Regions from separate parts of the Blautia sp. An46 genome, predicted to be linked through region 2. Evidence: a T-box and tRNA genes for the amino acid it is inferred to sense, from the RefSeq annotation. Region 2 holds a T-box; the other regions hold tRNA genes.
The links. A T-box is a leader RNA that pairs with one kind of tRNA and senses whether it is charged. The one in region 2 lies ahead of proS (proline--tRNA ligase), so its partner is inferred to be a tRNA-Pro.
Positions count from the first base shown of each region.

Region 1: it encodes a tRNA-Pro, which carries the amino acid that the T-box ahead of proS (proline--tRNA ligase) is inferred to sense. The anticodon was not compared.
Region 3: it encodes a tRNA-Pro, which carries the amino acid that the T-box ahead of proS (proline--tRNA ligase) is inferred to sense. The anticodon was not compared.

Region 1 is NZ_NFIF01000011.1:108,786-111,051, forward strand. Features, by position in the region: gene B5G00_RS10615 (RsmF rRNA methyltransferase first C-terminal domain-containing protein) at 1-491, opposite strand, end outside; gene B5G00_RS10620 (hypothetical protein) at 518-952, opposite strand; tRNA gene B5G00_RS10625 (tRNA-Pro) at 1,159-1,232, opposite strand; gene abc-f (ribosomal protection-like ABC-F family protein) at 1,586-2,266, shown strand, end outside.
Region 2 is NZ_NFIF01000022.1:29,268-31,533, forward strand. Features, by position in the region: gene proS (proline--tRNA ligase) at 1-1,191, opposite strand, end outside; T-box leader at 1,314-1,526, opposite strand; gene B5G00_RS15605 (deoxycytidylate deaminase) at 1,587-2,072, opposite strand; gene upp (uracil phosphoribosyltransferase) at 2,089-2,266, opposite strand, start outside.
Region 3 is NZ_NFIF01000008.1:57,936-60,201, reverse strand. Features, by position in the region: gene B5G00_RS08080 (LPS biosynthesis protein) at 1-305, shown strand, start outside; gene B5G00_RS08075 (hypothetical protein) at 331-804, shown strand; tRNA gene B5G00_RS08070 (tRNA-Pro) at 988-1,061, opposite strand; gene B5G00_RS08065 (AraC family transcriptional regulator) at 1,101-1,958, opposite strand; gene B5G00_RS08055 (zinc-dependent alcohol dehydrogenase family protein) at 2,204-2,266, shown strand, end outside.

The sequences.
Region 1 (2,266 bases), on a different contig from region 2:
TTGGGCGTTTCTGTAGTTACCAGGGAGTTATCAATTCCCCAAAGCTCCAGATTTCGCATAAGTGCTTTGGCCCTGGAGGCGCTGATATCATTGGCGACCAGGAGCCCCTGTCCCTGAAGCCGGCTGCCAAGTTCGGTAGCTTTCCCTCCGGGAGCCGCACAAAGATCCAGTACCAGCTCCCCCGGATAAATGGGAAGGCGGCTGGCAGGGGTCATAGCACTGGGCTCCTGAAGATAATAGAGTCCGGCCTGATAATAAGGATGCCGGGATGGTCTGTCCTCACTGCTGTAGAAAAATCCATTTTCCACCCAGGGAATAGAGGTAAGCTGAAAAGGAGAGATTTCCATAAACTTCTCAGGACTGATTTTTTTCGTGTTTATCCGAAGCCCATACTGCCGGGGAGCCTGATAGCTTTCCAGAAAATCCCGGAATTCATCTTTCAGCATTTCTTCCATCCGGGACAGAAATGCCTGTGGAAGCTGTGTACACATAAATAGTTTCCTTTCTGATGTTTGCGTTACGACATAGATTTTCCCTTATCCGGAAGAGGATAGAGGGTTATGCTGGCTTTTTTACGGGGACTTTTCAGCCCGTCGGAAAAAACTTTCCGTAAGAGGAAGGACACAGTGGTATTGGGAGCCTGCTTCCAGAAGTCATCCAGCCAGTGTCCTGTCTCTATGAGCATATCCGGCAGTTCTTCGCTGCCGTCTTTACATTTGTCATAGAGATTGTCCATTTCGTCCATAAATTTGTATCCGTGAAGATCCCAGATAAATTTATGGAGATGCTCCAGTTCCAGGTAATCAGTAAGCAGAGAAAGCCTCCGGAAATCATCGAAGGTCATAGGCTGCTGATCCAGAATTTTCTGTCTGTCCTGATCACTGCAGATACTGTAAAACATAATTTCATCCAACATTAACTGTCTTTCAAAAGAGCTTAATTTTTTTTCCATAAGAATTCTCCTGTCCAAGTATTATGGATTTATTATATAGCTAACCCAGCCGTAAATCCATATTAAACTACTGATAGAAAATTATATTACTAATTAATATACGGTATAAACAGCCCATTTATGACGCGTAAATTAAAAAAATTTTATTTTTAGACAAAAAAATACCGGATAGTCTCATGACGAGACTACCCGGTAGGATTCTAAAATCGAAGCGACGTGATTCGAACACGCGACCTCTGCGTCCCGAACGCAGCGCTCTACCAAACTGAGCCACGCTTCGCTGAGATGTTCAACAGATGTTATTATATAGAATAGAGCTGCAGATGTCAAGCAAAAAATCGGAAATATATAAGGGCTGAGGATATAAAATTTACAGGAAAAGATTTGACAGCCACAGGAATTCTAACTATAATGAGGCTATGATTAATGAGAGAGGTGGAAAGATGAGCAGATAGTTCGTTTTTGGAAAACGTGAAACTTGCAGTACAGTTCCTTCCGGAGGTCCGGAAGGCGGGTTTTATGTTGCCAAAAGCAGGCTATGTTCTCATCGCCTCTCTTTTTTGCTGCCCTTAATCGGACAAGGTAGGCTTCAAAGAGACAGTCCTTTGGCAACGGATAAGAGGAGGGATAGATATGTCTCAGATAAATGTAAGGGGTCTGACCTTCGGTTATGAGGGAAGCTTTGACAATATTTTTGAGAATGTTTCTTTTTCCATTGACACGGATTGGAAACTGGGTTTTGCAGGAAGAAATGGAAAAGGGAAGACTACTTTTCTGAAACTGCTGTTAGGAGAATACGCCTATAAGGGAAGTATTACTGGGAGTACGCCTTTTGATTACTTTCCCTATGTGCTGAAGGCAGAGAACAGGGAAAAGACAGCGGCAGAGTTTCTGGAAGAATTAAAGCCGGGATGTGAGCAGTGGCGGGTGTTCTGCGAGATGGATAAGCTGGGACTGGGGGGAGACCTGTTGTATCGGAAGTTTGATACCCTCAGTTTTGGAGAACAGACAAAACTTCTTTTGGCAGTGCTTTTTTCAGGAGAAAATGATTTTCTGCTTTTGGATGAGCCCACCAATCATCTGGACCAGGAATCCAGAGAGACTGTTAAAGGTTACCTGAAGGGAAAGAAAGGATTTATCCTGGTATCTCATGACCGGGACCTGCTGGATGCCTGTATCGATCATATACTGGTGCTGAACCGAAAGACCATAGAGATCCAAAACGGCAATTTCAGCTCCTGGGAGGAGAATAAGCGGCGCAAAGACGAGTTTGCCATGAGAGAGAATGAAAAGCACAGAAAGGCCATTGGAAAG
Region 2 (2,266 bases):
TCTTTCCAGCATCTCTCCCTGCATAGTTTCCAGGATTTCTCCTACTTTCTGAGCCAGCTCATCCAGAGATACTGTAACCTTATCTCTGGTATCTCTGCGGACAACTACCGCCTGATTTGCCTCAATATCCTTGGGTCCGCATTCAATGCGAACAGGAATTCCTCTCATCTCCTGCTCTGCAAATTTAAATCCAGGGCTCTTATCTGTCTCATCAGTTTTCACCCGAATGCCTGCCTCCTTTAACTGAGCCTCTAATCTCTGGGCAGTCTCCAGAACCCCTTCTTTTCTCTGCTGAATAGGAATGATCACTGCCTGTACCGGTGCGATCCTCGGAGGCAGCACCAGTCCGCTGTTATCTCCATGTACCATGATCAGTGCTCCGATCATACGGGTTGTCATACCCCAGGAAGTCTGGTGTACATACTGTAATTTATTTTCTTTATCTGTATACTGGATACCAAAAGCCTTTGCAAATCCATCTCCAAAATTATGGCTGGTTCCTGACTGAAGAGCCTTTCCGTCATGCATCAGAGACTCAATGGTATAGGTAGCTTCCGCTCCGGCAAATTTTTCTTTCTCTGTCTTCTGCCCTTTGATTACCGGAATTGCCAGTACCTCTTCACAGAAATCTGCATAGATATTCAGCATCTGGATGGTCCGCTCTTCAGCTTCTTCTGCTGTAGCATGAGCCGTATGTCCTTCCTGCCACAGGAATTCTCTGGAACGGAGGAAAGGTCTGGTAGTTTTCTCCCACCGTACTACAGAGCACCACTGATTGTATACTTTTGGCAGGTCTCTGTGAGAATGGATTTCTTTTGAATACAGGTCGCAGAACAGGGTTTCTGAAGTTGGACGTACGCAGAGTCTTTCCTGAAGAGGCTCCATCCCGCCGTGGGTCACCCAGGCTACCTCAGGGGCAAAGCCTTCTACATGATCCTTTTCCTTCTGAAGAAGACTTTCCGGGATAAACATTGGAAGGTATACGTTTTCCACTCCGGTTTCCTTAAACCTTCTGTCCAGCTCATGCTGGATGTTTTCCCAGATAGCATATCCTGCCGGTTTGATCACCATACATCCCTTTACACTGGTATAATCGATGAGCTCAGCTTTCTTCACTACGTCTGTATACCACTGGGCAAAATCTTCCTCCATAGAGGTAATCTCTTTTACAAACTTCTTATCCTTTGCCATTTTTCTACTCCTTTTTAATGATTTCCTCCTAAGACAATACATAGGCGTCCCGCTCTAAATCCCAGGAGAATTTTTATTCTATAGGGCATTCCTGCAGAACAAAAAAAGACACCGTATCCCCAAACAGGGACCGATGTCTTGGATTCGGCGGTACCACCCTTCTTGACGGCTGTTTTTCTGCCGCCCTCTTTATGCTTTTCTAACGCCAAAGCCCGCGTCCTGCTCCTCACAGGCAGCTCCAAGGCCGGTTCCCTGTCTTCCCGGGAGAACCTTCCACCAGCGGTCCTCTCTCTGTGCCATTCCGAACAGGTACTATTCCTTTTCATCGCCATTTTTCTTTTTATCTCTTTGCCCCATTTTATTGGAATTTCTCTTTTTTGTCAAGACCAGACCTTCTACAGTTCCAGCTCTATCTTTCGTCCTGTTGGGCTGTACTGATAGTACCGGACTCCTGCAGCATCCAGCATTCTCTTAGAGGCTTTCACTGCCGGAGTGTCCCCGTATTTATCGCTGCCGTATACAATGGTCTTGATCCCTGCCTGGATAATGGCCTTGGCACATTCATTACAGGGGAACAGGGATACATAGAGTTTTGCCCCTTCCAGAGAGCCCCCTCTGTAATTGAGGATAGCATTCAGCTCACTGTGTGTCACATAAAAATATTTGGTATCAAAGTCCTCTCCTTCTCTGGCCCAGGGGAATTCATCATCAGAGCATCCCATGGGAAAACCGTTGTAGCCCATAGAAAGGATTTTATTATTCTGACTGACAATACAGGAGCCCACCTGTGAATTAGGATCTTTGGAACGCATTCCTGACAGTTTTGCAACTCCCATAAAATATTCGTCCCAGGATATATAGTCCTGTCTTTTTTCTGACATTTTCTTCACTCCTTGTCTATTTTGTACCAAAGATCCGGTCTCCTGCGTCTCCCAGTCCGGGAACGATGTAACCGTGGTCATTCAGATGGTCATCCAACACGCCAATATAGATGTCCACATCCGGATGGGCTTCTGTAAGAGCCTTTACACCCTCCGGAGCTGCTATGATACACATAAAGTGGATATTTTTTACG
Region 3 (2,266 bases), on a different contig from region 2:
TGGAGGAATTTCATAAAGGAAACCGGGCAGAAGGACTTCGTCTTCAGGAAGAGTTTGCAGCCCAGTTCAGAGAAGAATATAAAGATAAGGACCACTGTCCCTGTCAGAAGGCCTGCCGTTATCATGGAAACTGCAAAGAATGTGTGGCTATACACAGAGCCCATCAGGAGCATGTGCCTAATTGTATGCGGCCTATGCTGAATAAAAAATTTAAGGTTTTATCGGAATTAACAGAACATACCCTGGCAAATGAGATTGAACCGCCTAAGGAAGTTCTCCGTAAAGATATAAAAACTCCTCAGTGAGCAGGGAAAGGCTGGTGAAAAGCGAATGAGAGGAAAATTAACGGCAGCATTGGCTTTGCTGGCGGCTTTCAGTATCGGCGGCTGCGGAGGCAACCGGATGGCAGATTTATATGATAATGAAAAAGAAATCTCCAGCGATTCTAATTCCTTTAATCTGGACGAAGTCCAGCAGAACATAGAGGAAGATAAGTGGACTGCTTCTGTGGAAAGACTGGAAGGAATGGATACCGTATGGTCCTGGGAAGCCCAGGAAACTACAGAAGTGGAGTTCTCTTATGAAATCACATTATACAGCGGTAAATTGAAAGTAGTGCTTATTGACCCGGAAGGGGCTCTGACCACTCTGGCAGAGTGTGATTCTCCAGGGGAACTAAATGCCCAGGAAAGCATCTCCCTGGAAAAGGGAGAAAGCAGGATAAAACTTGTAGCAGGAGAAGATACCAGATTTGATATACAGTTGGGGATGACAGAAGGAAGCTTTACGGAGCTGGGATTTTAAAAGAAGGGGAAGAAGTTGAAAAAGAGAATCCTATTATTGACCTGCTGTTTATTACTGGCAGCTTCAGGCTGCGGAAATCAGAGCGCAGAAAGAGAAGAAGATTTGCCATGCACTCTCCAGGATATGTCATATTATAATGAAAAAAGGCTGGAATTCCTTATGTGGAAGTCCAGCCTCAATCTATCGGGGCAACAGGATTTGAACCTGCGACCTCACGGCCCCCAGCCGTGCGCGCTACCAAGCTACGCCATACCCCGCAATCAACAAATGCTATTATACCAGAATTTTTTTAAAAATCAACACTTTTTTAGAAAATTTTTTGGACTGGAACCAAAGTATTTTCGAAAGGCCCCTGAAAAGTGTTCTGGAGAGGAGTATCCCAGGGCGTTGGATACGGAGGTGACAGTCTGGCCTGGCTGCCCCAGAAGGACCAGAGCCCGCTCCATACGGGCCTGAGTCCGCTTTTCCAGAAAGGTCTGTCCGTAAAACTCTTTCAGGAAACGTTCTGTCTGCCTGGTGCTTAAACCTAAGCGGCGGGACAGTTCCCTAAGACTCAGATTTTCATATTCATATAAAAAATAATCTTCTGCAATGACGGATTTTTGCAGGACCAGATTCTGAGGAGAAGAGGAATTTCCCTCACTGGCAGCGGACCGGGAACTGCGGATGCAGAGAATAAAAATCTGTTTGAGGAGGCCGCAGATGTATTCCCCATATCCAAAGGGCTTTTTCTCCAGCTCCTCTTTCAGCTCTTCTAAAAGAGGAAGCAGACAGGAGCCCTTTCTTTCCAGAATAAGATCCTGGGAGATCAGAGCAGACAGGATCGGCTTTTTTCCGCTAATGATACTGGGAAGGCAATGGTCTATATGGAAATAAAGGCAGAATTCCACCATGGGTTCTTTTTTGTGGGAAATCTCAGAATGTTCTATGTGAGGACCTGCCATATAAAAGGTTTCCGGAGCTGTGTGAAAATATCCATCTTTTAAATGGATCTCCCCCTTCCCAGAGACGATATAGTGCAGCTCATAGCAGCCGGCGCCATGGCTGTGAAAAGGTACATGGAGTACCTGACGGCAAAGGGCAATGGTAAGGACATGGACGGGGATATTTTCAACAGTGAAAGTAAAATCCAGATTCTGGAGCAGGGTGTTCATTTTATTTCCTCCTGACAGGGAATAACGTTGTTTTTAGTAATCCAACAGGCGGTTTCAGAAATTCTTCCGGTTTTCTTACAGTCTATCAGGAACAGAAGAGGACAGTCAAGAAAGAATATAAATAAACCTGCGAAAAGACGACATATTTTCTGAAAGCTGTCGCTGTTCTCTCTTAAAGAAACTTCATATAAACGTATAATAAAGATAAATAAAAACACAGAGAAAACACAGAGGAGGATTTTAAGATGGGTACAATGAAAGGTGCGATCCTGCCAGGCAACAGCACAGTGGAACTGAAAGATTTTGAA